DNA from 4 places in the Mesorhizobium sp. C432A genome. Region 4 is predicted to be linked to each of the others. Evidence: predicted binding sites of a transcription regulator. Region 4 holds the regulator's gene; each other region holds the start of a gene.
What was found. Region 4 encodes PhoB, which activates phosphate uptake and scavenging genes when phosphate is short. Its sites were predicted from a motif close to TGTCATNNANCTGTCAT; they were not measured.

Region 1 (7,491 bases), 3.0 Mb from region 4:
CTTACTTCGCGCCGGAAGTGGCGCAGATGCTGAAGGGATAAATTTCACTCCAGCACATAACTCTCTTTGACATTTCTTGTTTCGAAATCCAGCCGACCGCTCCCGTAAACCGACATGTCTTGGAACAAGTCGGGATTCTTGATGCCTGCTTCAACACAGGCTTCTCTCAATTTGGGGGTGCAAATGACAATGCCCATGTTCTTCTGTTTGAAGATATGCGCATCGCCAACAATCTCCTCCTTGAAATAGAAGCAGGCGCCTCCGGCGCGGTCGTAGTGGACGCCTCCATTCTCGCCGATCAAAAGCCTAAACTTCGACGATTCGAGATCCACGGCATCAATCTTGCGAACGATGTCGCAAAGGTAGTGCTTTGGTTCGATCGGCTTTCCGCTCAAATAGAATACGTCGCAGTCGTTAAACACGACCCCATCGGGGTCGACTGACTGCAGAACGTCCTTCAGGCGCTCGGATACAAGCCAGTAACAATGAAAATCTTCTAAGTCTTTTGGTGGCCTGCAATAGTCTGTCGCTTCAGGCCGTAGCCTGGGCGTCTCCGGGTACTCAGGAAAGCCGTATCCCCCAAACTCCGTCGGCCCGAGCAGTATGCGGGATGGCGGCACCAAAGCTTGGGCGTTTTCCAGCTGAAGACAATGGGACCCGCCGCGATATGTCGGTCCGATCTGGAAGAATCCTCCATGTTTCTTGAATTTCGCCTCTTTGCGGAAAACCCGCTCTGGGACTTGAGCTGGCCTATTCTGCGGGCGGTTCCGGTTGGCAAACAGTTTTGCAATGAGTGAAATAATGGTCACGTGCGCGCCTGCTCAGTTTACCGACTTTCGAGTTCAAGACTAAATCGCGTGAGAGTACCCGTCCACCTGCTTCGCGCCGGAAGTGGCGCAGCTGCTGAAGGGTTAGCCGGAACCTGGATGCTCCGGGTTCCGGCTTTTCCTCACGCCTTTGGCAAATAAGGAATCGTTCCGGCGAGATCGGTATCGTCGATCAGTTGGAAGCGGCTGTCGCTGCCCTTCTGACGCTCCGCCACAAACGGAGCGTATTGCGGATCGTTGGTGAAGGCTTCGGCTGCCTTTGCCGACGGAAACGCCATGATGGCGATCAGGCTGGTGTCGAGCGGCTTGCCCTCCAGCGTCTTCACATTGCCGCTGCGGGCGAGATACTTGCCGCCATGCTTGTGGACGAGGTCATGCACCGAAGCGGCATAGGCCGGCACCCATTTGTCGTCCTTCACCTTGATGTCTGCGATCACGTAAACGGTCATTGTCCAACTCCTCATGGATCGGCACCGGACTGCCCGGTGACGTGACCGCTGCCTCGCATGGCGGCGCCGGACCGCTCCAGTCACAGAACTGTACCGGGGGTGCCAGTACAGCTTCTGTACTGGCTGAACTCAGGTTTTCTGAATAAGGTCCGGCAACATCTTTTGGAGCTCACCACATGACACAAGCCGGTTACAAGCAATTCTGCCCGCTCTCCATGGCCGCCGAGCTGCTCTGCACACGCTGGACCATGGTGCTGCTGCGCGAACTGGTGGCGGGATCGACCCGCTTCAACGATTTGCGCCGCGGCGTGCCGAAAATGTCGCCAACCCTTCTGTCGCAACGGCTCAAGGACCTCGAGGCCGGCGGCATCGTCGAGCGGACCGAGATCGCGACCGAGAAGGGCGTGTTCGAATACCGGCTGACCGAGGCGGGCCGGGATTTGCGCCCGGTTGTCGAGGCGATGGGGTTTTGGGGCCAGAAATGGGTCGAGGCCAGGCTGTCGCTCAAAAACCTCGATCCGTCGCTGCTGATGTGGGACATGCGGCGCAATCTGAACCCCAGTCCGCTGCCGGACGGGCGCACCGTGATACAATTCCTGTACCATGACCTGCCGGCGTCAAAACGATCGTGGTGGCTGATCGTCGAAAAGCAGGGCGAGGTCGATCTTTGCTGGTACGATCCGGGCTTCGACGTCGATCTCTACGTCTCGACCGATCTGTGCACCATGACCTCGATCTGGATGGGGCTGACGACAGTTCACAAGGAACGCGACAAGATCAGCCTGACCGGCGATCTCGACGTCGCCGGCAAGATGCAGATCTGGCTTGGGCTCAGCCCGTTTGCGGTGATGCCGAAGCGCGTGGCGGCTTGAGGTCCCTGCGCATTCCACAGATCGCTTGCCTCTAAAAATACTAGTTGCAAAATGCAATCAGTTTGAATACTGATTGCAAATCACAACTGGTCACCAAAGGGAGTCTTCCATGTCCAAACTGCGCGTCAATGCCTTCACCTTGTCGCTCGACGGTTTCGGCGCCGGTCCTGACCAGGACCTGCAAAATCCGCTCGGCGTTGGTGGCGAAGATCTGCACAAATGGATGACCGGCACCCGCACCTTCCACGAGATGGTCGGCAAGGATGGCGGCAGCACCGATGTGGACGACCGGTTCACCGTCCGCAGCTTCGACAATGTCGGCGCCTGGATCCTCGGCCGCAACATGTTCGGCCCGATCCGCGGCGAATGGCCGGATGAGAACTGGAAGGGCTGGTGGGGCAACAACCCGCCCTATCACGTGCCGACCTTCGTGCTGACCAATCACAAGCGCGACCCCATTGTGATGGAAGGCGGCACCATTTTCCGCTTCGTTACCGGCGGCATCCACGCCGCGCTCGAACAAGCAAAGGCTGCGGCCGGCGGCAAGGATGTCCGCGTCGGCGGCGGCGTTTCCACTATCCGGCAATATCTCAAGGAGAAGCTCATCGACGAGTTGCATCTGGCTGTGTCGCCAGTGTTGCTCGGGAGGGGCGAGAGCCTGTTTGCCGGGCTGGATATGCTGAAGCTGGGTTACCAGTGCACCGAGCAGGTGGCGACAGCGCTCGCCACGCATGTGACGATCAAGCGGGTGTAGTGGCGAAGTGACAGGCGCAGGCTTCTTTCTCCCCGTTCTACGGGGAGAAATGCCCGGCAGGCAATGAGGGGCAGCGCTGCTTTTGGAGGTTAGCAGCGTCCGACGACTGTGAATTCGCCGATGCCGGCGCTGCCCCTCATCCGCCCTTCGGGCACCTTCTCCCCGTGAAACGGGGAGAAGGAAAAGTGCTCAATACTTCTCCGGCACGTAAAGCTCGCGCGGCAGGACCTGGCGCTCGTACTCCGGGTTGAACACCCGCTCGGGCAGCGTGATTTCTTCGTGCGGCACGTCCTCATAGGGCAGCTGTTTGAGGAGATGGTCGATGCAGTTCAGCCGCCCCCGCTTCTTGTCGTTGCCTTCGACGATGTACCACGGTGCCTCTGGGATGTTGGTGCGGGCGAACGTCTCTTCCTTGGCCTTGGTGTACTGCTCCCAGCGCACGCGCGACTGCAGGTCCATCGGCGACAGCTTCCACTGCTTCATCGGATCGTGGATGCGCATCATGAAGCGCATCTGCTGTTCCTCGTCGGTGATCGAGAACCAGTATTTGACCAGCGTGACGCCGGAGCGGACCAGCATGCGCTCGAACTCCGGCACGTCGCGGAAGAACTCTTCGACCTGATCGGGTTCGGCAAAGCCCATCACCCGCTCGACGCCGGAGCGGTTGTACCAGGAGCGGTCGAACAGCACGATCTCGCCGCCGGCCGGCAGATGCGGCACGTAGCGCTGGAAATACCATTGTGACTTTTCGCGCTCGGTCGGCGCCGGCAGCGCCACGACGCGGCAGATGCGCGGGTTGAGGCGCTGGGTGATGCGCTTGATGACGCCGCCCTTGCCGGCGGAATCACGGCCCTCGAAAACCACCACTAGCTTCTTCTTGTGGTAGGCAACCCAGGACTGCAGCTTGATCAGTTCCGACTGCAAGCCGATCAGGTCGCGGAAATACTGCATGCGATCGATCGACGGCGGATGCGCGTTCTTGTAGATCTTGGCGATCTCCAACGACAGCGCCGGCTCCGAGATTTCCAGCTCATAGTCCTCGTCGAGCGTGTCGGCGAGTTCGGCTTCCAGCCAATCCCTGGCCGCAGAATTCTGCTTTAGCTCATTCATTTCCACTGCTCCGCTTGCCGGCTGACATGAAACCCTGAGCCGACTTGATATAGGCCGGCAATGACGGTTTTATTGCAAGCCGCCGGCCAGCCGGTCTTCACTGCAAAGCAGCGAGGCATTGCCGATCCAGCGCCCTGGCATGGCGACAAGCCGCTCAAATTGTCCTACAAATAGCGGACCCGTTCGGGCTTCCCCGCCCTTTCCTGCTAAAACCGCCTCCCCACCAAAACTACGAGGATCAGACATGGAATACCGCACGCTTGGCCGTTCCGGCTTGAAAGTTTCGGCGCTGACCTTGGGAACCATGACCTTCGGCGGCAGCGGGCCGTTCGCTGCCGTCGGCAATTCCGATCTCGCGGAGGCCTCGCGCATCATCGACACTTGCATCGATGCCGGCATCAATCTCATCGACACCGCCAATGTCTATTCCAACGGTCTGTCGGAAGAGATCATCGGCGAGGCGCTCGGCGGCAAGCGCAAGAACGACGTGCTGATCGCCTCCAAAGCGCGCATGCGGATCGGCAAGGGCCCCAATGACGAAGGCCTGTCGCGCCATCATCTGATCCGCGAATGCGAGAAGAGCCTGAAGCGCCTCAGGACCGATGTCATCGACATCTATTTCCTTCACGAATGGGACGGCGCGACGCCGCTCGAGGAAACCATCGCCGCGCTCGACACGCTGGTTGCCCAGGGCAAGATCCGCTATGTCGGCTGCTCCAACTATTCCGGCTGGCAGGTCATGAAGGCGCTGGGCATCAGCGACAGCCAGCACCAGCCGCGCTTCGTCACCCAGCAGATCCACTACACGCTGGAAGCACGCGAGGCCGAGTATGAGCTCTTGCCGATCTCGGTCGACCAGGGCCTTGGCGTGCTGGTGTGGAGCCCGCTCGCCGGCGGCCTGCTGTCGGGAAAATACCGCCGCGACAGCCCGACGGCGCGCCAGATCGGCGGCTGGTCGGAACCGCCGATCCGCGACGAGGACCGGCTGTGGCGGATCGTCGATGTGCTGGTCGACATCGGTGCGGCACGCGGCGTTTCGGCGGCCCAGGTGGCGCTGACCTGGCTGCTCGGCCGGCCAGCCGTCAGTTCGCTGGTGATCGGCGCACGCAATGAGTCCCAGTTGAAAGACAATCTCGCCGCGGCAAGCCTGACGCTGTCCTTTGATGAACGCCAGCGTCTCGATGCCGTCAGCCGGCCGCCGGTGCTCTATCCCTACTGGCACCAGCAGTTCACCGCGAAGGACCGCTTCGGCCCGGCCGATCTGGTTATGGACCGCAGCGTCATCTGACTTAAGGGCGCCGGAGGCCGCTAGCCCGCGATAAACCGCCAGACCTGCGGATCGGTCTCGATCTGGCCGCTGAGCACGAAATATTTGTAGAGCACGAGCAGGCAGATCGCCTGCTCGGCCCGCTCGTCGGCGAATTTGCGGCAATAGGCGTTGGCCGCCGCAACGATGCGCTGGGCCTCGGCCGGATGTTTCTCGAGATGGTGCACGCGCTCGGCCAGATCGCTGAAGTCGGGCGCCAGCGGCACATAATGGACATCGGGCTCGAGCTGCCCTTCCGCGAACCAGGTCTCATAGGTCGGCGGCGGCATCAGGCAGAGCGAGTTCGAGCTCATGATCCATTTCAGATTGGTCGCGACATCATTGCCTTCGAGCGAGATGATATAGCGGTAGCGGCGCTGCTGATCGATGCTGAGATAGGGCTTGCGGTATTCCGCAGGTGCTGTCGCCCTCGGCGTGCCGACATCGCAGAACGGCAGATTGCGGGCTGCATCCAGCAACAAGGTGCGGATCGGATTGTTGAGTTCGCCGCGCCAAACGACGAGCGGATGCTTGTCGGCGAAGGCGACATCGTCGGCCGGCATGTAGAAATGACGGAACTTGTTCAGCTTGAACAGGACGCCGTTGCCGTTGTCGCCCGCTATCGGCCGGTCCTTGACGATCGACGGCATCTTCGGCACTTCGATGACGTCGCCGAATTCCAGGTCGATGCGCAGATCTGGGTCGAAATAACGGGTGAACTCCTTCAGATCGTAATAGTACATGCTGCGGTCCGACGGCAGCCGGCTGACCGGCACGGCCTCGGGGCTGGGGCTAAAAGGCTCCCGCAGCGTGTTGTAGTAATTGAGCCGCTGGCGGACCGATGCGTCGGAAAGCCTGGCCTGATCGAGCAGCCGGCCGAGCCGGCGCCGGAAAAGAACCGGCGGCGCGATGTCGCGCATGGCGTTGCGCGCATAGTAGATCAGCTTCTGTGCGTTTCTTTGAAGCGTGGCCATCGGTCGTTTTGATTCGAAATCGGTCGGCGGCGGCTCCAGCAACTGTCCCGCAGCCTTTTCTAAACCATTGTGTTCGCCATCACGCAAGTCCAGAACCGCTGGCATCTGCCCTCGCGGCGCTGTTGTGTTTGCCGGCCAATGCTTCTAGGCAGGATCAGGCACAGCGAAAGGAAACGATATGGCTCGACCACCGAATTACGGTCAGGAACGCAAAGAGCGCGACCGGCAGAAGGCCGCCAAGAAGGCGGAGAAGCTCGCCGCCAAGGTCGCGGCCAAGGAGCGCGCCGAGCCTGAGAACGAGGCAAGTTCCAAAACCGACACCGAGACAGAAAAATAGGCAAGACAGGATCACCGGCCCGCGAAACGGGCCGGATCCTGGCAAAATGCCGGTGTGATCAGGCCGATGTGATCAGGCCGGGGCCTTGTCGCTGACGAAGACGTTGACCTCGCGCGCGGCGGCGATGAAGGCGCGTCTTGCAATCATCGCCGGCTTGTCGCCGGCCAGCGCGTCATGGCAGGCCTGCAGCGCTTCGCGGTGCTTGGGGCTGCGCTTGCCGGGCCAGCTGTTGAGCAGGTAATCGGAAGCCTCGCGCACCGTACGCAAGAGCTGAGTGCTTCCCTCCGTGCCCGACTTAACGGTCACGGGTGTTTCAAATCGGTTGTTTTCCATGGCCGCCTCTTACGCCATCGGCGTCCGCGAAGCGAGGCCGAAAGCGGATCGCGACGGCGTTCTTTCGTTTTCGTGACCAGTATCAAGCGGCGACGACGGCAAAACCCCTGGCGCGTAGGCCGCGCCGGTCATTGTGCAACGACGTCACCAGGCGGGCGCGGCTGCCGGCTATATGGGCGGAAAGTCGCGCCGCCGCCGCATCGGCATCGCCGGCCCGCACCGCTGCCAGAATGGCGTGATGCTCGCTCCAGGCGCGGCCAAGGGCCGCCTCGTCGCGCACCTCCAGCCAGCGCGCCCGCGACAGCCGCGTCATGGCATCGCGCACGGCCCGAAACAGGAACTCGTTGCCGGAGAGCCGCGCCAGTTCGATATGGAAATCCATGCCGACGCGGTGCCATTCCTCGCGCGGCGTGGCAGTGTCGCAGGAGTCCAGCATCGCCTCGATGACATCGGCTGCGCTCCTGTCGGCCAGCGCCGAAGTCAGCCTGACCGCCGCGACCTCGACCGCTTCGCGGTACACCGCGATCTG
Region 2 (7,491 bases), 860 kb from region 4:
CCTCGACGAGCCGACGTCGAGCCTGCCGCTCGCCGAAACCGACAAGCTGCTCGACGTCATCAAGGCGCTGAAGGCCGATGGCATCAGCGTCATCTTCATTTCGCACCGGCTGCATGAAGTCGAGCGCGTCGCCGACCGCGTCGTGGTGCTGCGCGACGGCATGCTGGCTGGCACCTTGCCGAAGAGCGCCATCAACCACGACCAGATGGTCAAGCTGATGATCGGCCGCATGCTGAAGGAGCGCGAGAAGGCCTCCGAGGCGGCTCGGGCGCCGGGCGCCACGGCGCTCTCGGCCAAAGCCATCCGCACCCCCGCCTACCCTGCCCGGCCGGTCGACCTCGACATCAGGCGCGGTGAAATCCTCGGCCTGGCCGGCCTTGTCGGTTCCGGCCGCACCGAACTGGCGCGGGTGTTCTTCGGCATCGACAGCACGCTTGGCGGTGGGCTCGAACTCGACGGCAAGCCGCTTGTACTGGGTTCGGCGGCCGATGCGGTCGCGCATGGCATTTTCCTGGTTCCGGAAGACCGCAAGCTGACCGGCATTTTGCTTGACCTGTCGATCGCGCAGAACATCTCGCTGCCCAACCTGCCGGCGCATGCGAAGCGTCGACTGGTGTCGGCAAGCTCCGAGGCCGCCACCGCAGAGAAGCAGAAGACGAATCTCGGCATCAAAGCGCCGTCGGTGCAGACGCGCACCGGCACGCTGTCGGGCGGCAACCAGCAGAAGGTGGTGCTGGGCAAATGGCTGGCGATGAACCCGAAGGTGATGATCCTCGATGAGCCGACGCGCGGCATCGATATCGGCGCCAAGGCCGAGATTTACGGGCTGATGCGAGCCTTGGCCGATGCCGGCGTCGCCGTGCTGATGATCTCCAGCGACATGGAAGAGGTGATCGGCGTGTCCGACCGCATCGCCGTCATGCATGAGGGCCAGATCTCGGGCATTCTCGACAAGGAACAATTCAGCCAGGAAAACGTGCTGTTGCTGGCGGTCGGCAAGCCGGCAAACTAGCGGGCTTCAGGCGATTGCCGGTCCGGCGCATTGGGGAGAAGACGATGAGCAAAAAAGATCTCGGCCTGCTGATCCTGATCCTGGCGGTCGGCGCCGTGGTGACCGCCATCAACCCGCGCTTCCTTTTGCCGATCAACCTCGCCAACACCTCGAACCTGATCGGCCTGTTCGGGATCCTCGCCATCGGCCAGGCCTTCGTCATCATTACCGGCGGCATCGAATTGTCGGTGGGATCGCTGGTGGCGCTGCTCGGCACGCTGTTCATCGATTTCATCGCCGTGCGCGACATGCCATGGCCGGTGGCGCTGCCGCTGATCCTGGTGCTGGGCGGCATCATCGGGCTGGCGCATGGCTGGCTGATCACAAGGCTGAAATTGCAGCCCTTCGTGGTGACGCTGTGCGGCCTTTTGATCTATCGCGGGGTCGCCCGTTTCTATACCGCCGACGGCACCGCCGGCTTCGCCTTCGGCCAGAATTTTCCCGAGCTCGAATTCCTCACCGCGGGCCGCAGCTATGGCGTGCCCAACAGCTTCATCGCACTGATCGTCATTTCGATCGTCATGTGGGTGGTGCTGCACCGCTCGGTGTTCGGACGCTACCTCTATGCCATCGGCAAGAACGAAGAGGCGGCGAAATATTCGGGAATTCGCACCGGCCGTGTCGTCATGGCCGCCTATGTCATCTGCGGCGTGCTGACGGCGCTGTCGGCGATCTATTTCGCCATGTACACGCGCTCGATCTCGCCGGCCAGCCACGGCCAGTTCTACGAGCTCTACGCCATTGCCGCCGCCGTTCTCGGCGGCTTCTCGCTGCGCGGCGGCGAAGGCTCGCTGGTCGGCGTCATCCTGGGCACCGTGCTGCTGCAGGAGTTGCAGAACCTGGTCAATCTGCTCGGCATCCCGTCCTCGCTCAACTTCGCGGTGATGGGCGGCGTGATCCTGATCGGCGTGCTGGTCGACCAGCAATGGGGCGTGTTCCGCGCAAGGCGGCTGATGCTCGATGCCAGCCGGAAGACTGTCGCGGCGGAGTAGCGCTACATCACGCCGGATATATCCGAGAAGGCCATCGCATTGCGCAGCACCTCGGCGAAGCGTTCTCCGGCGGCTTCGCGCTGGCCGCCATTGTCGATCGAGGTGACGCCGGAGCCGGACAAAGCGATATTGGCGCTGCGGGCGAGCCGAGCCAGCACTTCGCCGCGCGATTCGCGGCCGCGCTGGGCGAGACGCTCGGCGAGGATTTCCGGCGAGGCGGTGATCTCGACGACAGCCAGATTGGCATAGCGCTCCCGCAGCACCGGGATGACTGCGCGCGAGACATTGGCGACCGCGACATAGCCGTTGGCGATGGACGAGTCGACATCGGCCGGAATGCCGTAGCGCAGGCCGTGCGCCTCCCAGGAAATGGCGAAGGCGCCGTCGGCCTCGGCTTCGACAAAGGCCGCGTCGGCCAGCGTGTCGTGATCCTCGCTTGCCGCATCGCTCGGCCTGGTGATGACCCGGCGGACGAACTCCAGCCTCGTCTCGTCGGCAAACAAGGTGCGGGCATAACCGATTACCGTATCCTTGCCGGCGCCACTCGGGCCGACGACGGCGACAAACACGCCGTTGCGGAGCGGAAAGGCCTCGCTGCTGAGTTCGCGCTCGATCGACGCCGAGACCATCAGGCGACCCGGCGCCCTTGGCGCCAGACAGTGCGCACGACCGGCACATGGTCGTCGACGCGCACACGCACGAGGTCGGCGCGGCGGCCCTGTTCGATGACGCCGCGGTCGTTTAGGCCGATCGCCTCGGCCGGATTCTTCGACACCATCGCAACCGCCTGCGGCAGGGAAATGCCCTCGACGACGTCGCCGAGGAAGAAGGCCGACTGGATCAGGCTGAAGGGAATGTAGTCGGACGACAATATGTCGAGCAGGCCGTCGCCGGCCAGCGTGCGGGCCGAGACATTGCCCGAATGCGAGGAGCCGCGCATGACGTTGGGCGCGCCCATCAGTACGCCGAGCCCGGCATCCTTCGAGGCCTTGGCGGCTTCCAGCGTGGTCGGGAATTCCGCGACGCGCACGCCCTGCTCGATCGCCTCGTCGACATGGCCTGATGTGGCGTCGTCATGGCTCGCCAGCACAATGCCCCGCTCGTTGCAGGCGGCTGATATCGCCACCCGGTTCGGTCCCGAATTCTTCGCCGATTCCGACATCCGCTTTTCGCAGAACAATTGGAAGTCGCGATCGGTCAATTTCAGCTTGCGCTGATAGTAATGGGCGTAGGTCTCGAGATTGACGAACTGACGCTGTCCCGGCGCATGGTCCATCAGCGAGGCCAGCTTGACCCGCTCGTCGCCATCGAAATTGGCGAAAGCCCGCAAGCAATCCGGCGCCGAGACCTCGCAGCGCAGGTGCAGGAAATGGTCGGCCCGCAACCGGTCTTTCGCGACGCTGTCCTCGATCGCGCCGGCGAGCTTGCGGATGTCGTCGGAGGTAATATTCGCGTCCTCGTCCATGCCGACACGCAACGCGTCGAGGACGGTGGTGATGCCGGCGGTGGCCACCTGCGCGTCATGGGCAAGGACGGCGGCGATCGGGTTCCAGCGCACTTTCGGGCGCGGCGCATAGTGGCCTTCGAGATGGTCAGTGTGCAGCTCGACCAGGCCGGGAATGATGTAGTCGCCGCCCATGTCCTCGCCGCCCATGCTCCCGCCGGTGTGGCCGGTGCCGGCGTCGACGCCGGAGATAAAACCGTCGCGCAGCACGAGCGACCCTTCGACGATCTCGTCGGCAAGCACGATGCGGGCGTTGTGGAGAACAGTTTCGGCGGTCATTCAGGCAGTCCTTGCTTACTCGGACGAATTGCGGTCAGGCGGTTTTTCGGGCAGCGCGGCGGCCGAGCGCATGATGCGAAAGCACCATGAACGGAGCGCCCGGTTCGGTTTCGACGAACAGCGTCAGCGCATCCACCAGCACCGGCTGCTGCAGCACATCGGCGAACAGGCTGTCAATTGCCGCGCGCAGACGTTGGCTTTCCTGCGGCCCGGCCCGGCCGGACAGTGTCATGTGGAAGCGAAAGGTCTCAAACACATAGGGATAGCCCCACTGGCAGAGATTGCGGAACTCGGCCGGCTTCAGCGAATCCGGGCTGCGCCGCTCGATCTCGGCCTCGGTGAGCGGCGCGCGAAAACGGTCGAAGCTAAGCACGACATCATCGGCGAAACGGTTGAGCGGCGGCAGCGGGCCTTCCGGCAGCAAAGCGAAGAAACCATCGATCTGGCTGACGACCAGGCGCGGGATGGTGACCGTCGGCGTTGCTTCGGCAAAGGCGTCCAGCGCCGCGCGCAACGAGCTTTCGGTTTCGTTGGCGGCCAACCGGAAGGGCGCTTTCAGCGTCGCATGAAAACCGTAGCGCCGCGCCGATGCGGTGTGAAAGGCGACTTCGGCCGCCGACAGCTCGCCCACCGCCTCGACCGGCCTGGTGGCGGCGCCAAAGGGGTCGCGGCCCAGCCAGTTGGCGGCGATCCGCGCCAGCGGTTCGTCCTGCCTCGGGGTGAAATAAATGGCGTAGCGCATCGAAAATCCTCGTCAGCCCGCTGCCATAGGTGATTTCCATGACGGATTGACGAAGCTTATGCGGGTTTTCGAAGGCAAATCGACCCCATGGATCGTTAGCCGACGATTTTTTCCTGCTGGACCAACAGCTTCCGCCGCAAGCGAAGGCCGATCAGGCCTTCATCAGCCATTCGTGCTCGAGCGCGTTGTGGAACTTCCACGTCCGCTTCGGCCCGGCCATGACGTTAAGGTAATAGAGGTCGTAGCCGTGGCAGGCGGCGCAGGGGTGATAGCCCTTGGGCACCAGCACAACATCGCCGTCCTCGATCGCCATGGCTTCGTCCAGCTCGCGGGCGCCGGTCTTGTCGGCGTCGGTGTAGACGCGCTGGAAGGCAAAACCCTGCGGCGGGTTGAGGCGGTGGTAGTAGGTTTCCTCAAGATAGGATTCGGCCGGCAGATTGTCCTGGTCGTGCTTGTGCGGCGGGTAGCTCGATGTGTGGCCGCCGGGCGTGATGACCTCGACCACCAGCAGCGAGTCGGCGGGCTTGCCCTCGGGCAATATGTTGGTGACGTAGCGCGTGTTGGTGCCTTTGCCCCGAGTCTCCTGGCCGAGGTCGTGGGGTGCGATGACGCGAACGGGCAAGCCGCCGCCCAGGCCCGGCGCCGAGCAGACCGCGAGTTCGAGATCGGTGTCGGCGGTGACCGACCAGTCCGAACCCTCCGCAATATAGACCGACCACGGCTTGCCCTCGAAGGGCGACATGCGCTCGCCGAGCAGGCCGAGTTCCTGGCCGCCGGCCCTTGCCGTGCCCTTGCCGGTGACGAACACCAGGCAGACTTCGCGACCGCCCGTCTTACCCGAGGCGTTTTCGCCGGGCTTCAAACGGTGCAGGTCGAAGCCGACATAGGTCCAGCCGGCGCTTTTGGGCGTGACATGGGCGACGCGGCCATGGCCCTTGTCGGCTTTGACGAGCAGTTTCGACATGTTTTGTCTCTCCTATCGCAAGTCTTCGAGGTCGGCCTCTCAACTTCGTCATCCTAGGGCGAAGCAGGAGCGAAGCTCCGTCGCGAAGACCCTAGGATGACGAAGCGAGGGACGTTCCGCCCAATCACCGACGTAGGCGATACGCCAGGTGTCCAGTGTCCGACCCGCAAGCCCTTCCGAGCCACGGCCGCTTCATTCCTTCGGTTCGGCGTCCGCCTTCGCTTCGCCGGTCTTCGGTCGATCAGGCGCAGCCTTGCTCTCCTCCACCGGCTTGTAAAGGTAGAAGAACTGCCAGACGGCGTAGGCGGCAAAGCCGAGCGCAATGATGCCCCAGAATGGGGTGCCGGAGGCGAATTCTATTCCGGCCCAGATCACGCAGACGGCGACGACGGCAACGCGCCGCCACAGCGGCCGGAAGAACGGGTGCTCGTAATCCTTCATCGGACCGGCTTACGCATTGGGAAAGCCTTGCGTCTCGACCGTGTAGCCGGCCGCCGTCATCACCCGCATCAGCTCCTTGTAACCCACTTGGGCCATCTTCAGCGGCGGGTTCTTTTTCGGGTCCTGCTCGGCCTCGACGACGAACCAGCCTTCATAGCCATGGTCGGCGAAGCGCTGCACGATGGCGCCGAAATCCAGCGAGCCGTCACCCGGCACGGTGAAGGCGCCGAGCGCAACGGCATCGAGGAACGACTGTTTGGTGCGATCGAGCCCGTCGATCACGGCCATGCGCACATCCTTCACATGGACATGGCTGATGCGCTTGTGGTGGTTGTCGATGGCGCGCAGCACGTCGCCGCCGGCAAAGGCGAGATGCCCGGCATCGAGCAGCAGCGGAATGCCTTCGCCGGAATGGCGCATGAAGGCATCGAGCTCCGGCTCGGTCTCGACCACTGCCGCCATGTGGTGATGATAGGACAGCGGCATGCCTTGCTCTGCGCACCATTCGCCGAATTCGGTCAGCCGCCTTGCATAGGCCTTCATCTCGTCACTGGTGAGTTTCGGCTTGGTGGCGAGCGGCCTGGAGCGGTCGCCCTGGATCGAGCGGCCGACCTCGCCATAGACGATGCAAGGCGCGTTGACCGCCTTGAACAGGTCGATCATCGGCTGGATGCGGTCCTTGTTCTTACCCATATCCTCATCGACCAGCGTGCCGGAGAACCAGCCGCCACACAGCGTCACGTCGGCCTGCTTCAGGATCGGCAGCATGACAGCGGGGTCGTTGGGAAAACGCCGGCCCATTTCCATGCCGGTGAAGCCGGCCGAGCGCGACTGGCGCAGACATTCTTCCAGCGAGACGTCATCGCTGAGTTCGGCAAGATCGTCGTTCCACCACGCAATGGGGGACATGCCCAGTTTGGCTTTCAAGTTTTAGCTCCGGTTCTTGTTTACCCTCCCCCCTGTGGGGAGGGTCGCTGCGAAGCAGCGGGGTGGGGGTGCGGCGCCAGACCCCCCACCCGGACCTGCGGTCCGACCTCCCCACAAGGGGGAGGTAGGGGCCGGGTGCATGTACATCAATCGCCGATGGTCTGCATCTGCCGCTTTTCGTCATAGGCCTTGCGGGCTGCGTTGACCTGGCTGCGCACTGACACTTCCGGCACCGCCACATCCCACCAATGGCCGCCGGCATCGGTGGAAACCAGTGGATCTGTGTCGATGACCAGAACGGTCGTGCGGTCGTTCTTTTTTGCTTTCTGCAGCGCGTTTTCCAGGCCGGCGATCGACGGCACTTTTTCCGATATCGCGCCCATGCTCGCCGCATGCGCGGCAAAGTCGATGTCGGGCAGGATCTCGTGGCGCGAGTCCTTCAGGAGGTTGTTGAAGTTGGCGCCGCCGGTGGCCATCTGCAGCCGGTTGATGCAGCCATAACCCCTGTTGTCGAGCACCACGATGGTCAGCTTCAGGCCAAGCATCACCGACGTGGCGATTTCGGAATTCATCATCAGGTAGGAGCCGTCG
Region 3 (7,491 bases), 2.5 Mb from region 4:
CCACCCCAGCCGGAGCCGATATCGAGCACGGTCTGGCCGGCCTTTAGCCTGAGCTTGGCGGCGATATGGCGTTTCTTGGCCATCTGCGCCTCGTCGAGCGTCATGTCCGGCTGTTCGAAATAGGCGCAGGAATACTGCATGTCGTCGTCTAGGAAGAGCCGGTAGAGGTCACCCGACAAATCATAGTGGCGCTGCACGTTGCGGCGCGCCCGTGATGCGGTGTTGATCTGCTGCAGGCGGCGAAAGGCGTGGCGCAGACCCTCGATGGCCTTCGACCAGGTGGCGTCGATACCGCCGCTGCCCATGTTCTGGAAGGCGATGCGCATCATACCCAGTACGCCGCCCTCGATGATGTCGAGTTCGCCGTCCATATAGGCTTCCGGCACGGCCAGCATCGGATCGAAGGTAATGGCGCGCTCGGCATGCGCGGTCTTGATGTGCATATGCACCGGCTCGCCGCTGCCGTCGCCGAAAACCACTGTCGAGCCCTTCGGCCCGGTGACTTTCAGATTGCCCGTACGCACCAGGCGGTCGAGAACGCGCTTCAACAGAATATTCATCACCAAATGTCCCCTCACGGTCAGACTGGCGGACCAATTCTGCAACAATATATAGGGGTTCGAAAAGTTCCATTTGGCACAAAAATGCCCGGGCGAGAGGCCCGGGCATTGGTCCAGAAAGGCTGGATGACGAGGAAGTGATTGGAGCGCTGCTCCCCTCGCTTCCCGATCAGGCCCCGTGCGGGATCAGGCGTTGTCTTCTTCGCCGCCTTCGAACTCGGTGTTCGGGTCGAAGAAGTTCTCCGGCCGTGCGTTGTCGTTGATGTCATCGCCATAGATGGCTTCGGCGGTGGTCAGCGTCTCGCCCTTGGCCTGGCGCTCGGCTTCGTCGGCCGTGCGGGCGATGTTGAGGCTGATGGTGACCTCGACTTCCGGATGCAGCGCAATCGCCACATTGGTGACGCCGATAGTCTTGATCGGCTGGTTGAGCTGGATCTGGTTGCGGTTGACCGAGAACCCTTCGGCGGTCAGCAGGTCGGCGATGTCGCGGGTCGACACCGAACCGTAGAGCTGGCCTGTCTCGCCGGCCGAACGTACGGCGATGAAGCTCTTGCCGTCGAGCTTTTCGGCAACCTGGCTGGCTTCCGACTTGCGCTCGAGGTTGCGGGCTTCGAGCTGCGCGCGCTGCCCTTCGAACTTCTTCTTGTTGGCTTCGTTGGCGCGCAGCGCCTTGCCCTGCGGCAAGAGGAAGTTGCGGGCAAAGCCGTCCTTGACCTTGACGGTATCACCCATCTGGCCGAGGCGGGAAACGCGTTCGAGAAGAATCACTTGCATGGTCTTGTTCCTTCGTCTGGCACCGACCGCGGGATCGGCGCCGAATTGAATGGAACAGGTCAGGAAGCTCTGAGCGCCTTGGCGCCGGTGTCGCTGTCCTGCCTGTCGCGGCAGTTAGAGGCTTTTCAGCTCAACTCGGGATTTCAATGCATGTCGCCAAAAGTGGTCCCGGTTTTGGGACAACGACATGCATCATCAAATTACCCCTGCGGCGCCCGTCGCCGTGGGAGAAGGAAGCAGGCGGCGAACCGCCCGCTCGAAAGTCTTAGCGAACCACGTAGGGCAGCAGGCCGAGGAAGCGGGCGCGCTTGATCGCCTTGGCGAGTTCGCGCTGCTTCTTCTGGCTGACGGCGGTGATGCGCGACGGCACGATCTTGCCGCGCTCGGAAATGTAGCGCTGCAGAAGACGCACGTCCTTGTAGTCGATCTTGGGCGCGTTGGCGCCGGAGAACGGGCAGGTCTTGCGGCGGCGATGGAACGGGCGCCGGGTCGGGATCTGATTGATGTCGACCATTATTCTGCACCTCCTTCAACGCCTTCGCGCGGACGGCGCGGACCACGATCGCCACCGGCGTCGCCAAATGAGCGCGGCGGACGATCGCCACGGTCGCCGCGATCACGGTCGCCGAACGAGCGCGGACCACGATCACCACGGTCGCGGTCGCCGAAGCCGCCGCGTTCCGAGCGCTCTTCGCGCTTCTGCATCATGGCCGACGGGCCTTCCTCATGCGCCTCGACCTTGACGGTCAGGAAACGCAGCACGTCCTCGGACAGGCCCATCTGGCGCTCCATCTCGTTGAGCGCTGCCGGCGGGCAGTTGAGGTCCATAAGCGTGTAGTAAGCCTTCCGGTTCTTGTTGACCCGGTAGGTGAGGGACTTCAGTCCCCAGTTCTCGACCCGGCCGACGGACCCGCCATTTGCGGAGATGACGCCCTTGTACTGTTCGACAAGCGCATCGACCTGCTGCTGCGAGAGGTCCTGCCGGGCAAGGAACACATGTTCGTATAGAGCCATAGTGGTTCAGTGCCTTTCTTCGTTTCTCTCCCGGATCCTCGCGGCAAAAGCCTCTGCAACTTCTCTGACCCGCTGATCCCGAAGGGGCGGGGAAGAAAGGAGCATTTCGAGACGGTCGAGAGCGGAGACACGGGAGGCGGAAGCGCTTCTGGCTTCACACGAAGGTTTTGGGTAAAACCTCCGGCCCTCCGTTCAGCCCCCAGCAAGGACCGGCAGATTGCGGGCGTCTATATAGCAATTTGGCTGGAAGGCAAGGGTAACGCATGCTCCGGACAGCGTCCTGGCGTCGCAGGGTTGGATAAAGACCAGGCATCAACTCGTATGCGGGGGTACCACCGTTGATCGTTTCGGGGAAGAAGTCCGGAGCCGCCTTACGCTTGCCGAACATCATGTCGTATTGCAGCAAGCGGTAATCGTTGATCGCCGGATCAACGTCCTTCTGCCGCGCCCAGTCCGGCGTGGCCTCACCTGACGGTGTCAAAAGCAGATTGCGGTCGACGACGCGATAGCGTTCGCGCAGCGCGCCCAGGAAGCCGGTGTAGTAGGGGTGCGTGATCCCGGCCGTTGTCAGGATGTGGTAGGGCAGGAAGGCCGGGCTCACGGCGCCCATATCCTGCGCCGGACCGGTGCGGTTAGACCAGATGACCAGCGGCGTCTGATGATGCTCCAGTGCCGCCGCCGGCGTCGGTTCCTTGCGCGGCGCGACATTGTCCTTCAGGTAACCGGTTTCGACATAGACGGGGCCGAGCGGCGGCAGATGGTCGCCGAAGAAGGCGATGACCGTCGGCCGGTCGCGCTTCTTCGCCCATTCGATCAGCCGCTCGAGGCCGCGATCGGCATCGGCGGAGCCTTCGGCATAGCTGAGCAGCGATTCCCGCGCCCATGTGCTGATCGGCGCCGCGACCTTGTGGGTCGGATTGTAATAGCGGTACGGCTCGTAGGGACCGTGGTTCTGCAGGCTGACGGCGAAGAAGAACACCGGCCGCTCGCTGGCGTCGGCCTCTGCGATGATCTCGTCGGTCATCGAGGCATCGGAAGCCAGCGGCCCGCGCTTTTCCAGTGGCGGCAGCGTCTCTTCCGAGCGGAAATCGTTGAAGCCGAAATCGGCATAGACGGCGCCCCTGTTCCAGAACCAGTTGGTGCCCGGATGGATGGCGCGCGCCCGGTAGCCCTCGCTTTTCAGGAAGGTCGCCAGCGACGGCGTCGGCGTGCGCACATATTGCTGGTAGGGGATCGAGCCCGCCGGCAGGAAGGCATTGGAAAAGCCGGTCAGCGCCTCGAATTCGATGTTGGCGGTCATGCCGCCGAATTCCGGCGAAAACATATAGCCGGAACGCAGCGCCCTCACATTGGGGATCGGGTCAGGCGTGATTGTGACGCCGGGCAGCTTGGTCGGATCCCAGAAAGATTCGCTCATCACCACGATGATGTCGGGTTTCTCATCCGGTACCGAGGCCGCCACAGCAGGCCTGTCGATCGCGTCGATCGCCTTGTCGGAATAGCCCGCCGGCGCCGAGACATGCGCCATCGGCACGTTGAGCGCGAAGGCCAGCGCAAACCCGTTGGAGGCGTAGTTCTCCTTCTGGTCCCACATGATCGGGATGATCTGCAGCCGGTCGCGGGTCCACGAGAAGGTGGCGTAGTCCATGATTGAGACGAAGAAGGCGAGCAGCGGCACTGCCAGCGTCAGCCGCGCCAGCCGCCCTTTGCGGCTGAGGATCGGAACCTTGCGGCGCCACAACCGCCAGCCATAGATCAGCAGCGACAGGCCGGCGACGATGCCGACCGCCATGGCGAGCGCCGTCCAGGGCCGTTCGCGCACCAGGAGCGGCATCAGTGCCATGATCTGGCGCGAATAAAGAAAATCGGTTGGGTAGAGCGGATCGCCGAGATAATGCGACTTCTGATGCCCGACAAAGGCCAGCGCCAGCGTCAGCGGCGCCACGATCATCAGGCTCTGGTGACTGCGGCCAAGCACGGCGTCCAGTCCCATCAGCACCAATGCAAAGACAATGATGGTGGTCCAGCCCGGCTTGAATGGCTGCAGGAAGAAGTCGACCGTGCCGAAGAAGTCGCCGCGCACGATCCATTCGATGGCGAACACCAGGATGGCGGAGGCAAGCAGCGTGACCAGACCGTAGCGGATGACCGGCCATCTGCGCCCCGGCAGGTAGCCGGTGGACGGATCGTCTTCCAAGAACTGTGGCGCGGGTACGGTCGCGCCCTTCCTGATCCTAGCCACGTCTCTTCCCCCGGCCCAAGCAACGCGCATTTCCACTCGCGCCACCGTTCTGTCATAGAACTGTCATGCAAAAGCTAGCGCCTGTGGCGAAAATAAGAAGAGCCAGCAAACGATTCGTGAGCGGTTTTCATCAGGTGTGATCGGCAAAAAGCCTTTGGGAACAGGGACTCGAGGTCAGCTCCGGTTCAAGCGAGAGCCGAAATGCCGCCTTCGGGCTTGACTTGGCGGTCCGCCTTGCGTCACAGGCAGGAAAAATCAGCCGCTGGAGAGCGCCCAAATGGCCGTCGCATTCACCTTTCCGGGACAGGGCAGCCAGGCTGTCGGCATGGGCAAGGACCTCGCCGACGCCTTCCCCGAGGCACGCAGGGTGTTCGAGGAAGTCGATGATGCGCTGGGCGAAAAGCTGTCGAAACTGATCTGGGAAGGCCCGGAAGAGGCGCTGACCCTGACTGCCAATGCCCAGCCGGCGCTGATGGCGGTCTCGCTGGCGGGAATCCGCTCGCTGGAAGCGCGCGGCTTTTCGCTGAAGGACAAGGTTGCCTACGTTGCCGGTCATTCGCTCGGCGAATATTCCGCCCTTGCCGCGGCCGGTTTCGTTTCGGTCGCCGATGCCGCCCGGCTGCTGCGCATCCGCGGCAACGCCATGCAGGCGGCGGTGCCGGCCGGCGAGGGCGCTATGGCGGCGATCATCGGACTGGAACAGCCCGACGTCGAAGCCGCTTGCACCGAGGCCGCAACGGGATCCGGCAAGGTCTGCCAGATCGCCAACGACAATGGCGGCGGCCAGCTGGTGATCTCCGGCGCCAGGGCGGCGGTGGAACTCGCCGCGAAACTGTGCACCGAAAAGGGCGCCAAGCGGGCGCTGATGCTGCAGGTCTCCGCACCCTTCCATTCGGCGCTGATGGCGCCGGCGGCCGATGTCATGCGCGAGGCGCTGGCCGGCGTGACCAAGAATGCACCGGTGGTGCCCGTCGTCTCCAACGTCACTGTAGTCCCGACCAGCGACCCCGACGAGATCGCGCGCCGCCTGGTCGAGCAGATCACCGGCCGCGTGCGCTGGCGCGAAACGGTGGAGTGGTTCGGCGCCAATGGCGTCGCCACGCTCTTTGAGATCGGCGCCGGCAAGGTGCTTTCCGGCCTGGCGCGGCGGATCAGCCGCGACATCGCCACATCGGCCGTCGGCACGCCGGCCGATGTCGAGGCGGCGCTGGCCGCGCTTGCATAATCCACTGGCGATTCAACCCGTCCCGTGGGAAGGGTGTTCTCTTAAGATCAGGAGACGAAAATGTTCGAACTGACCGGCCGCAAGGCGCTCGTCACCGGCGCATCGGGCGGCATTGGCGAGGCGATTGCCCGGGTGCTGCATGCGCAAGGCGCCATTGTCGGCTTGCACGGCACCCGCGTCGAGAAACTGGAGACCCTGGCCGGCGAACTCGGCGACCGGGTAAAGCTGTTCCCGGCCAATCTTGCCGACCGTGACGAGGTCAAGGCGCTTGGCCAGAAGGCCGAAGCCGAACTCGAAGGCGTCGACATACTGGTCAACAATGCCGGCATCACCAAGGACGGCCTGTTCGTGCGCATGGCGGACGCGGATTGGGACAGCGTGCTGGAGGTGAACCTCACCGCCGTGTTCCGGCTGACCCGCGAGCTGACCCATCCGATGATGCGCCGCCGCCATGGCCGCATCATCAACATCACCTCGGTGGTCGGCGTCACCGGCAATCCTGGCCAGACCAATTATTGCGCCTCCAAGGCCGGCATGATCGGCTTTTCCAAGTCGCTGGCGCAGGAGATCGCCACCCGCAACATCACCGTCAACTGCGTCGCCCCGGGCTTTATCGAATCGGCCATGACCGACAAGCTCAACGACAAGCAGAAAGACGCGATAATGGCCGCGATCCCGACGCGCCGCATGGGCACGAGTGTTGAAGTGGCGTCGGCCGTCGCCTATCTCGCCTCCAACGAGGCAGCCTACGTCACCGGCCAGACCATCCATGTGAACGGTGGCATGGCCATGATCTGACAGGATATTGCCGGGTGATAAGAAGACATGGCCGGCTTGTGAAAAGAGACCATTTCGCCTTGGACCTCAGCCATTTTTCGTGTAATGCGGCCCGCAACCCGGCGGTTCGGGCAAAAACCGGTCCGGCATCGTTGCGTTTCCGGCAGGACCATCTTTCAGCTTGATTAGCGGCATTCTGCCCGCTAACGAAGACAGACAAACAAAAGACGAGGATGCCCCAAATGAGTGACACCGCAGAGCGCGTCAAGAAGATCGTCATCGAACATCTTGGCGTCGATGCCGACAAGGTGACGGAGCAGGCGAGCTTCATCGATGATCTGGGCGCGGACAGCCTCGACACGGTCGAACTCGTCATGGCCTTCGAAGAAGAGTTCGGCGTCGAGATTCCGGACGATGCGGCCGAGACCATCCTGACCGTCGGCGATGCCGTGAAGTACATCGACAAGGCTTCGGCCTGACACTATCCGCAGTCATCACCGGGGAGGACCTGCGATGAGGCGTGTCGTCGTCACGGGCCTTGGCCTGGTTTCGCCGTTCGGCATGGGCTTCGAGCACAGCTGGAAGGAACTTCTGACCGGCCGCAGCGCCGCCAAGCGCGTCACCGAGTTCGAAGTGGAAGATCTTGCCTGCAAGATCGCCCACGTCATTCCTCGCGGTGACGGCACCAACGGCACGCTCAATCCCGAAGCCGTGCTCGAGCCCAAGGAACTTCGCAAGATCGGCGACTTCATCCTTTACGGGATTGCGGCCGCCGACGAAGCGCTGAAGGATTCCGGCTGGGAGCCCAGCACCGAAGCCGAGCGCTGCGCCACCGGCGTCATGATCGGCTCCGGCATTGGCGGCCTCGAGGGCATCGCCGAGAACGCTATCATCCTGAA
Region 4 (7,491 bases):
CTTGATGAAGACATAGTTGCCTTCGGGCTTCGCCTTGAACACTTCGCGGGCCTGCATGCGGCCGACTTCCTTGTTATCGAAGGTCAGGTAGAAGACGTCCTTGTTCTCGATCAGGCGGTCATAGCCGACGACCGGAATGCCTTCGTCCAGCGCCTTCTGCACCGCCGGGCCGATGGCCGAGGCGTCCTGCGCCAGGATGATCAGCGAGTTGGCGCCCTGCGAGATCAGGCTTTCGACGTCGGTCAGCTGCTTGCCGGGATTGGACTGCGCGTCGGCCGAAATGTACTTGTCGCCGGCAGCCTCGATCGCCGTTTTCATCGCCGCCTCGTCGGTCTTCCAGCGCTCTTCCTGGAAGTTCGACCACGACACGCCGATGACCTTGTCCTTCGCCTGCGCGACCGACATCAGCGCCAGCGACATGGCGACACCCGCCAGCATGGCGGCTGCAAATCTGTTCATCATAATCCTCCCTGCGCCGCGTGCGGCGCGACAAAACTGGCCCGAGGGCCGGCACACAGAGGCCCTATTTTTCGAGCCTCGAAAAAATACTGGTTCAATGATAAGGCGCTGTCAACATCGATTCTGATGGATTCTGATGGCCTTGCCGAATTTTTTCGAGGTCCGCAATAAACAATGACAGGGCTGCCGGCGTCTGCCAATATTTGGCTGGTGCCGTCGAACGCCTTCACTATCATGAGGCGCGAGGAGGCCGGGAGGAAACAAATGTCGGTTGGAATCCGCCACGACGATCTGCGCCGTCGCAACCGTGCCATGGTGATTTCGGCCGTGCGCCGGGCCGGCCAGCCGTCGCGGACCGAGATTGCGGCGACCACCGGCCTCAGCCACTCGACCATATCGGCAATCTCGTCTGATCTGATTCAAGAAGGCGTCCTGATTGAAGGCAAACCTGGCGAGACAGGCGCACTGAAACGCGGCCGGCCGCAGGTCGGCCTTGGCCTCAACCCGGAAGCGGCGGCGGTGATGACCGTCGTGCTGTCGCTCAATTTCCTGTCCGTCACCGTCATCGACTATGCCGGCCACGTCGTCGCCGAGGAACAGCGCCGGCTGGACACGCTGACCAAGCCGCGCGACGAGCTGATTGGCGAATGCGTAGCAATCGTCCGGCGGCGGCTTGAGGATCCCGACCTCGATGTCCAGAGCATCGCCCGCATTGCCATGGGCATCCAGGGCATCACCGATTCGCAGGCGCGCGCCATGCTGTGGTCGCCAATCACGCCACTGACCGACATTGCCTTCGCCGACATGTTGGAAGTGGAATTCGGCATTCCGGCCACCATGGAGAACGACTGCAATATGATGGCGGTGGCGCTGCAATGGCGCCAGCCCGAGCGCTACCGCGACAACTTTATCGCCATCCTCTTGTCGCACGGCATCGGCATGGGACTGGTGCTGAAAGGCGAACTGTTCACCGGCACCCATTCCTCGGGCGGCGAGTTCGGCCACATGATCCACCGTCCGGGCGGCGCGCTCTGCCGCTGCGGGCGGCGCGGCTGCGTCGAGGCCTATGCCGGAAACTACGCCATCTGGCGCAGCGCCAAAATGATGGGCGAGGATGCCGAGCCGGTCGATATCGGCGACGCTGATATGCGCGCACTCGCCGCGCGCGCCCGCGAAACCGATGGCCCGGAGCGCGAAGCCTATCGCAGGGCCGGTGAGGCGCTCGGCTTCGGCCTCGGCAGCCTGTTTGCTCTGATCGATCCGGCACCCGTCGCCATGGTCGGCGTCAGCGCCGCCGCCTTCGACCTGATCGAACCGGCATTGCGCGAAGCGATCGCCCAGACCGCCGGCGGCCAGCACTCGAAATCGATCTCCTTCGACACCGAGCCCAACGAGCTGCCGCTGATCCGCGAAGGCTGCGCCATGCGCGCGCTCGGCTTCGTCGACCAGGAGATTTTCGCGCCGGGCATTCAGGCGAAATCCGGCAAGCATGTCGCCTGAATGGCCGGCAACGGCGCGACGCGCAGCATCCTAGTCTTCCCTGATAGCGTAGCCGGCGCCGCGAATGGTACGGATGACATCCGGCATGCGGCCGTTGTTGACGGCCTTGCGCAGCCGCCCGACATGCACGTCGACGGTTCGCTCGTCTATATAGATCGTCTCGCCCCAGACATTGTCGAGCAGTTGGCTGCGCGAGAACACGCGGCCGGGATGGCGCATCATGAATTCGAGCAGCCGGAACTCGGTCGGTCCGAGCCTGATCTCGCTCTTCTTGCGGTAGACACGGTGCGACTCGCGGTCGAGCACGATGTCGCCGACCTTGAGCACGCTGGACAGCACTTCCGGCTTGGCCCGGCGCAGCAGCGCCTTCACGCGCGCCATGAACTCCGGCGTCGAGAATGGCTTGACCAGATAGTCGTCGGCACCGGTGGACAGGCCGCGCACGCGATCGCTTTCCTCACCGCGCGCGGTCAGCATGATGATCGGCAGCCGCTCGGTTTCGGGCCGCACTCTAAGCCGCCGGCAGAGCTCGATGCCGGAAACAGCGGGCACCATCCAGTCGAGCACCAGGAGATCGGGCACGTTTTCCTGCAGGCGGATCTCGGCCTCGTCGCCGCGTGTCACCACCTCGACGTGATAGCCTTCGGATTCGAGGTTGTAGCGGAGGAGCACGCCTAGCGGCTCCTCGTCCTCCACGACCATGATGCGTGGCGCGATCATAGGCAGTTCACCCTCATCAGGCCGGCGTGGCCATCGCCGTCTCGTCCTGCTTCGGACGATTGGCGGGCAATTGCTGGCCGGTCAGCACATAATACGCATTTTCGGCGATGTTGGTGACATGATCGCCGATGCGCTCAAGATTCTTGGCGCAGAACAAGAGATGCGTGCAGGCGGTGATGTTGCGAGGGTCTTCCATCATGTAGGTCAAGAGCTCACGAAACACGGACGTGTATTTGACGTCGATGCGTTCGTCGTCATTTCTGAGTTTTGCAAGAGCTGCCGCATCGGTGGCGGCATATTCCTCGACGACGCCTTGCACCTGGATCAGCACCAGCTGCGCCATGGCATCGATGGAGTGCGAGAGGTCGCGCGGCGTGACGCTCAAGCCCACGGTGCCGACGCGTTTGGCGATGTTCTTGGCGAGATCGCCGATGCGCTCGAGGTCGCCGGCCATGCGGATCGAGCCGACCACGGCGCGCAGATCGTTGGCCATCGGCTGGCGCTTGGCGATCAGCGTGATGGCGCGGTCGTCCAGTTCGCGCTGGCGCGCATCCATGATGGCGTCGTCGGAAACGACACGCTGTGCCAGCGCATTGTCCGAATTGAGCAGCGCCCTGGTCGAGCCGCTGACCATCGAGCCTGCCAGATCGCCCATGTCGCGGATCAGCTTGCTGATCTGCCCGAGCTCTTCATCGAAGGAGGCGACGGTATGTTCACCCATGATCTTGGTCCTCGTGCCTGAAAATTCACCCGCCGGACGGCTCAGCCGAAGCGGCCGGTAATGTAGTCCTGGGTGCGCTTGTCGTCGGGGTTGGTGAACATCTTGTCGGTGGCGCCCTCCTCGACGAGATAGCCGAGATGGAACATCGCTGTACGCTGCGACACGCGCGCCGCCTGCTGCATCGAGTGGGTGACGATGACGATCGTGTAGTTCTGGCGCAGTTCGTCGATCAGCTCCTCGACACGGGCGGTGGCGATCGGATCGAGCGCCGAGCAGGGCTCGTCCATCAGGATCACCTCCGGCGACACGGCGATGGCGCGCGCGATGCACAGGCGCTGCTGCTGGCCGCCGGACAGGCCGGTGCCGGGCTCCTGCAGGCGGTCCTTGACCTCGTTCCAGATCGCAGCCTTCTTCAGGCTCTGCTCGACGATCTGGTCCATGTCGGACTTGCGCTTGGCCAGCCCATGGATGCGCGGGCCGTAGGCGACGTTCTCGTAGATCGACTTCGGGAACGGGTTGGGTTTCTGGAACACCATGCCGACGCGGGCGCGCAGTTCGACGACATCGATGTTCTTGTCGTAGATGTCGTCTTCATCGAGCGTGATCTTGCCGGTCACCCGCGCCGAATCGATGGTGTCGTTCATGCGGTTGAGGCAGCGCAGGAAGGTCGACTTGCCGCAGCCGGACGGGCCGATCAGCGCCGTCACCTGGTTCTGGCGGACGTCGAGATTGACGTCGAACAACGCCTGCTTCTCGCCGTAGAAGACGCCGACCTTGTCGCCGCGCATCTTGATGACTTCGTTCGACTTGGCGTTCATTTTGTCGCCCACTGCATTCTCAAGGGACTGTTCGGTCATGATGTTCATACCAAATTGCCTTTTTTCTACCAGCGCCGCTCGAACCGGCGCCGAAGCACGATCGCGGTGATGTTCATGGCCATGAGGAAGACGAGCAGGATGATGATGGCGCCGGACATGCGCTCGACAAAAGCGCGCTCAGCCTCGTTTGCCCACATGTAGATCTGCACCGGCAGCGCGGTCGCCGGATCGAAAGGCGTCGTCGGATAATCGGCGACGAAAGCGACCATGCCGATCAAGAGCAGCGGTGCTGTCTCGCCGAGCGCACGCGCCAGGCCGATGATGGTGCCGGTAAGGATGCCTGGGGCGGCAAGCGGCAGGATGTGGTGGAACACCATCTGCATCTTGGAGGCGCCGAGCCCGAGCGCTGCCGAGCGGATCGACGGCGGCACCGCGGCAAGGGCGGCGCGCGTCGCGATGATGATGGTCGGCAGCGTCATCAAGGTCAGCACCAGGCCGCCGACGAAGGAAGCCGAGCGCGGCATGCCGAGGAAGTTGATGAACACGGCAAGGCCAAGCAGACCGAAGACGATCGACGGCACCGCCGCGAGATTGTTGATGTTGACTTCGATCAGGTCCGTAAAGCGGTTCTTCTTGGCGAACTCCTCGAGATAGATCGAGGCGGCGACGCCGATCGGCAGCGCCAGCAAAAGCACGATCACCATCATGTAGAACGAACCGATGATGGCCACGCCCATGCCCGACGTCTCGGGCCGGCTGGAGGCGCCATAGCTGAACAGGCCGGTGTTGAAATGCTCGGCCATCGCGCCTTCGGCTTTGAGCTTGTTCATCCAGTCGATCTGCTGGTCGGACACCTTGCGGCGCGCTTCATCGACGCCGAGGTCGATCTGGCCCTTGAAGGCCGAGTCGAGATTGGCGGCGGCCAGGATGTCGACGTCACGCGTCGTGCCGATCACCGACGGATCGGCGGAGACGATGTCGCGCAGCTGGACGCGGGCGCCTTCCGACAGGAAGCCCTTGAGCTTCAGCATCATCGGCTTGTTGGCCGGATCGATGCCGAGCTTGGCCACCAGCGCGTTTTCGGCGAGCTTGGGATAGTTCGCCTTGATCAGCACGGTAGGGTCGGTCGCGCGCTTGCCGGAGGGATCGATCACCTTCTCGTCGAAGGTGACCGGCAGCGTCACCGTCGTCTGCCAGAAGGCGGTGTAGCCTTTCGAGACGATGGTGATCAACATGATGGCCAGGAACGCCAGGCCCACCGAGATCGCAATCACGCCATAGATGCGGAACCGGCGTTCGGCGGCGTAGCGCGCCTTCAGCCCGATGTCGCGGCGCGGTCGCGCGACGGCGCCCGCCATCGTGTCCAGGGGGATGTCGGTCATTCGTACTGCTCCCGGTACTTGCGCACGATGTAGAGGGCGACGATGTTCATCACCAGCGTCAGCGCGAACAGCGTCAGGCCGAGCGCGAAGGCGACCAGCGTCTGCGGCGAGTTGAACTCGAGGTCGCCGGTCAGCTGGTTGACGATCTTGACGGTGATGGTCGTCATCGCCTCGAACGGATTGGCCGTCAGATTGGCGGCGACGCCCGCCGCCAGCACGACGATCATCGTCTCGCCGATGGCGCGCGACGCCGTCAACAGGATGGCGCCGACGATGCCGGGCAGTGCCGCCGGCAGGATCACCCGCTTGATCGTCTCGGAGCGGGTGGCGCCGAGGCCGAGCGAGCCGTCACGCATTGCGCGCGGCACCGCGGTGATGATGTCGTCGGACAAAGAGGACACGACCGGGATCAGCATGACGCCCATCACCAGACCGGCGGTGAAGATGCTCTGGCCCTGGATGAAGGGCGAGCCCCCGGTGAGTGCCGCCGACAGGTCGCGCAAGAACGGTCCGAGCGTGACAACGGCGAAGATGCCGTAGACGATGGTCGGAATGCCGGCCAGCAGTTCCAACGCCGGCTTGACCACCGAGCGCACACCGCGCGAGGCATATTCGGACATGTAGACCGCCGACATCAGCCCGACCGGCACTGCCACCAGAAGGGCGACGGCGGCGATGTAGAGCGTGCCGGCAAGAAGCGGGATCAGGCCGAACTGACCCTGGCTGCCGCCGGAACCGGCGGCGGCGAAACGCGGATCCCACACCGTGCCGAAGAAGAAGCTCATCGGCGACACGCTCTCGAAGAAGGTGATGGTCTGGAACAGCATCGACAGCACGATGCCGACCGTGGTCAGGATGGCGATGGTCGAGGCCGCAAGCAGCCCCCACAGCATCAGCTTCTCGACATTGTTGCGCGCCCTGGCGCGCGGCGCGATCTGCCTCAGCGCATAGAAGGCGCCGGCGACCGACAGCGCGAAGGTCAGCACGGCGCCGAACAGGCCGAGCCGGTCCTGGACCTGGTTCGCCTCGACCGCGATCGGGATCATATAGTCCTGTGTGTCGCTGGCCAGTGCCACGCCCTTGGCGGCGAGCAGCGGCTGCAATTCGGCGAAAGTAGCGGGAAGTGCGGTATCGCCATCGAGCCGGCGCAGGCCCTTGGCCAGGCTCTTCACCAGGCTGGCGTCGAGCGCTTCGCTGGCCACCTTTGTGTCGGCGGTGCGCTCGGGCAAAGCGGCATGGATGTGCCGGTCGAGATAGAAGGAAGAGCCGATATCCCAGACGGCGAGCAGCAGGACGGCAGGCAGGACCGCGAGCAGAAAGGCCCACCAGCCATGATAATGCGCGCGCGAATGCGGCTTGACCTTGCCGGTATCCTGCGCCGCTGCGCGCTGGCGGCCGATCACAAAAGCGACCACGCCTATGGCGATGACTATGGCGAGTACGAGCAAGGACGACATCACCCACCCCAGGGAAAATTCAGATCGCCGCCACCGTTGCGGCAAGCGGCGAAATCATGGCGCGGATTTGGTCCGCGCCCTGATCCGGTCGGTTGATTACATCGTCTTTCCGGCGGCGAAGGCGTCGCGCTGGCCCTGACGTTCGGCGTCGGGAGCGGAAACCAGGCCGTACTGGGCGAGCGGGCTTTCCGGGCCGATCATCTGGTCATCAAGGAAGAACTCGACATATTCCTTGAGGCCGGGAACGACGCCCAGATGCGCCTTCTTGACGTAGAAGAACAACGGCCGCGACACGGGGTACGTGCCATCGGCGATGGTCTGCGTCGAAGGCACGATGCCTTCCACGGTAGCGACCTTCAGCTTGTCGGCATTGTTCTCGTAGAAGGCGAGGCCGAACACGCCAACGCCGGTCTTGTTGGAGTCGATGCGGGCCA

Region 1: the regulator PhoB is predicted to act here: its motif matches at 4,073-4,089, upstream of ppk2 (polyphosphate kinase 2).
Region 2: the regulator PhoB is predicted to act here: its motif matches at 4,607-4,623, upstream of NLY33_RS04280 (DUF1045 domain-containing protein).
Region 3: the regulator PhoB is predicted to act here: its motif matches at 4,641-4,657, upstream of NLY33_RS26110 (LTA synthase family protein).

What each region holds. Positions count from the first base shown of each region.
Region 1 covers NZ_CP100470.1:4,768,007-4,775,497, forward strand. The annotation lists gene hemB (porphobilinogen synthase) at 1-41, shown strand, start outside; gene NLY33_RS23395 (imm11 family protein) at 45-809, opposite strand; gene NLY33_RS23400 (DUF1330 domain-containing protein) at 950-1,276, opposite strand; gene NLY33_RS23405 (winged helix-turn-helix transcriptional regulator) at 1,453-2,148, shown strand; gene NLY33_RS23410 (dihydrofolate reductase family protein) at 2,258-2,902, shown strand; gene ppk2 (polyphosphate kinase 2) at 3,092-4,012, opposite strand; gene NLY33_RS23420 (aldo/keto reductase) at 4,257-5,300, shown strand; gene NLY33_RS23425 (glycosyl transferase family 90) at 5,321-6,292, opposite strand; gene NLY33_RS23430 (hypothetical protein) at 6,471-6,629, shown strand; gene NLY33_RS23435 (DUF982 domain-containing protein) at 6,702-6,935, opposite strand; gene NLY33_RS23440 (GntR family transcriptional regulator) at 7,045-7,491, opposite strand, start outside.
Region 2 covers NZ_CP100470.1:932,690-940,180, forward strand. The annotation lists gene NLY33_RS04260 (sugar ABC transporter ATP-binding protein) at 1-1,012, shown strand, start outside; gene NLY33_RS04265 (ABC transporter permease) at 1,057-2,043, shown strand; gene phnN (phosphonate metabolism protein/1,5-bisphosphokinase (PRPP-forming) PhnN) at 2,046-2,675, opposite strand; gene NLY33_RS04275 (alpha-D-ribose 1-methylphosphonate 5-triphosphate diphosphatase) at 2,672-3,826, opposite strand; gene NLY33_RS04280 (DUF1045 domain-containing protein) at 3,861-4,568, opposite strand; gene iolB (5-deoxy-glucuronate isomerase) at 4,720-5,532, opposite strand; gene NLY33_RS04290 (hypothetical protein) at 5,725-5,973, opposite strand; gene iolE (myo-inosose-2 dehydratase) at 5,983-6,900, opposite strand; gene iolD (3D-(3,5/4)-trihydroxycyclohexane-1,2-dione acylhydrolase (decyclizing)) at 7,047-7,491, opposite strand, start outside.
Region 3 covers NZ_CP100470.1:5,299,778-5,307,268, reverse strand. The annotation lists gene NLY33_RS26130 (cyclopropane fatty acid synthase) at 1-560, opposite strand, end outside; gene rplI (50S ribosomal protein L9) at 747-1,334, opposite strand; gene rpsR (30S ribosomal protein S18) at 1,600-1,848, opposite strand; gene rpsF (30S ribosomal protein S6) at 1,848-2,348, opposite strand; gene NLY33_RS26110 (LTA synthase family protein) at 2,503-4,590, opposite strand; gene fabD (ACP S-malonyltransferase) at 4,868-5,815, shown strand; gene fabG (3-oxoacyl-[acyl-carrier-protein] reductase) at 5,876-6,613, shown strand; gene NLY33_RS26095 (acyl carrier protein) at 6,835-7,071, shown strand; gene fabF (beta-ketoacyl-ACP synthase II) at 7,106-7,491, shown strand, end outside.
Region 4 covers NZ_CP100470.1:1,792,623-1,800,113, reverse strand. The annotation lists gene xylF (D-xylose ABC transporter substrate-binding protein) at 1-459, opposite strand, end outside; gene NLY33_RS08670 (ROK family protein) at 724-1,959, shown strand; gene phoB (phosphate regulon transcriptional regulator PhoB) at 1,990-2,679, opposite strand; gene phoU (phosphate signaling complex protein PhoU) at 2,696-3,400, opposite strand; gene pstB (phosphate ABC transporter ATP-binding protein PstB) at 3,442-4,266, opposite strand; gene pstA (phosphate ABC transporter permease PstA) at 4,284-5,600, opposite strand; gene pstC (phosphate ABC transporter permease subunit PstC) at 5,597-7,057, opposite strand; gene NLY33_RS08640 (substrate-binding domain-containing protein) at 7,154-7,491, opposite strand, start outside.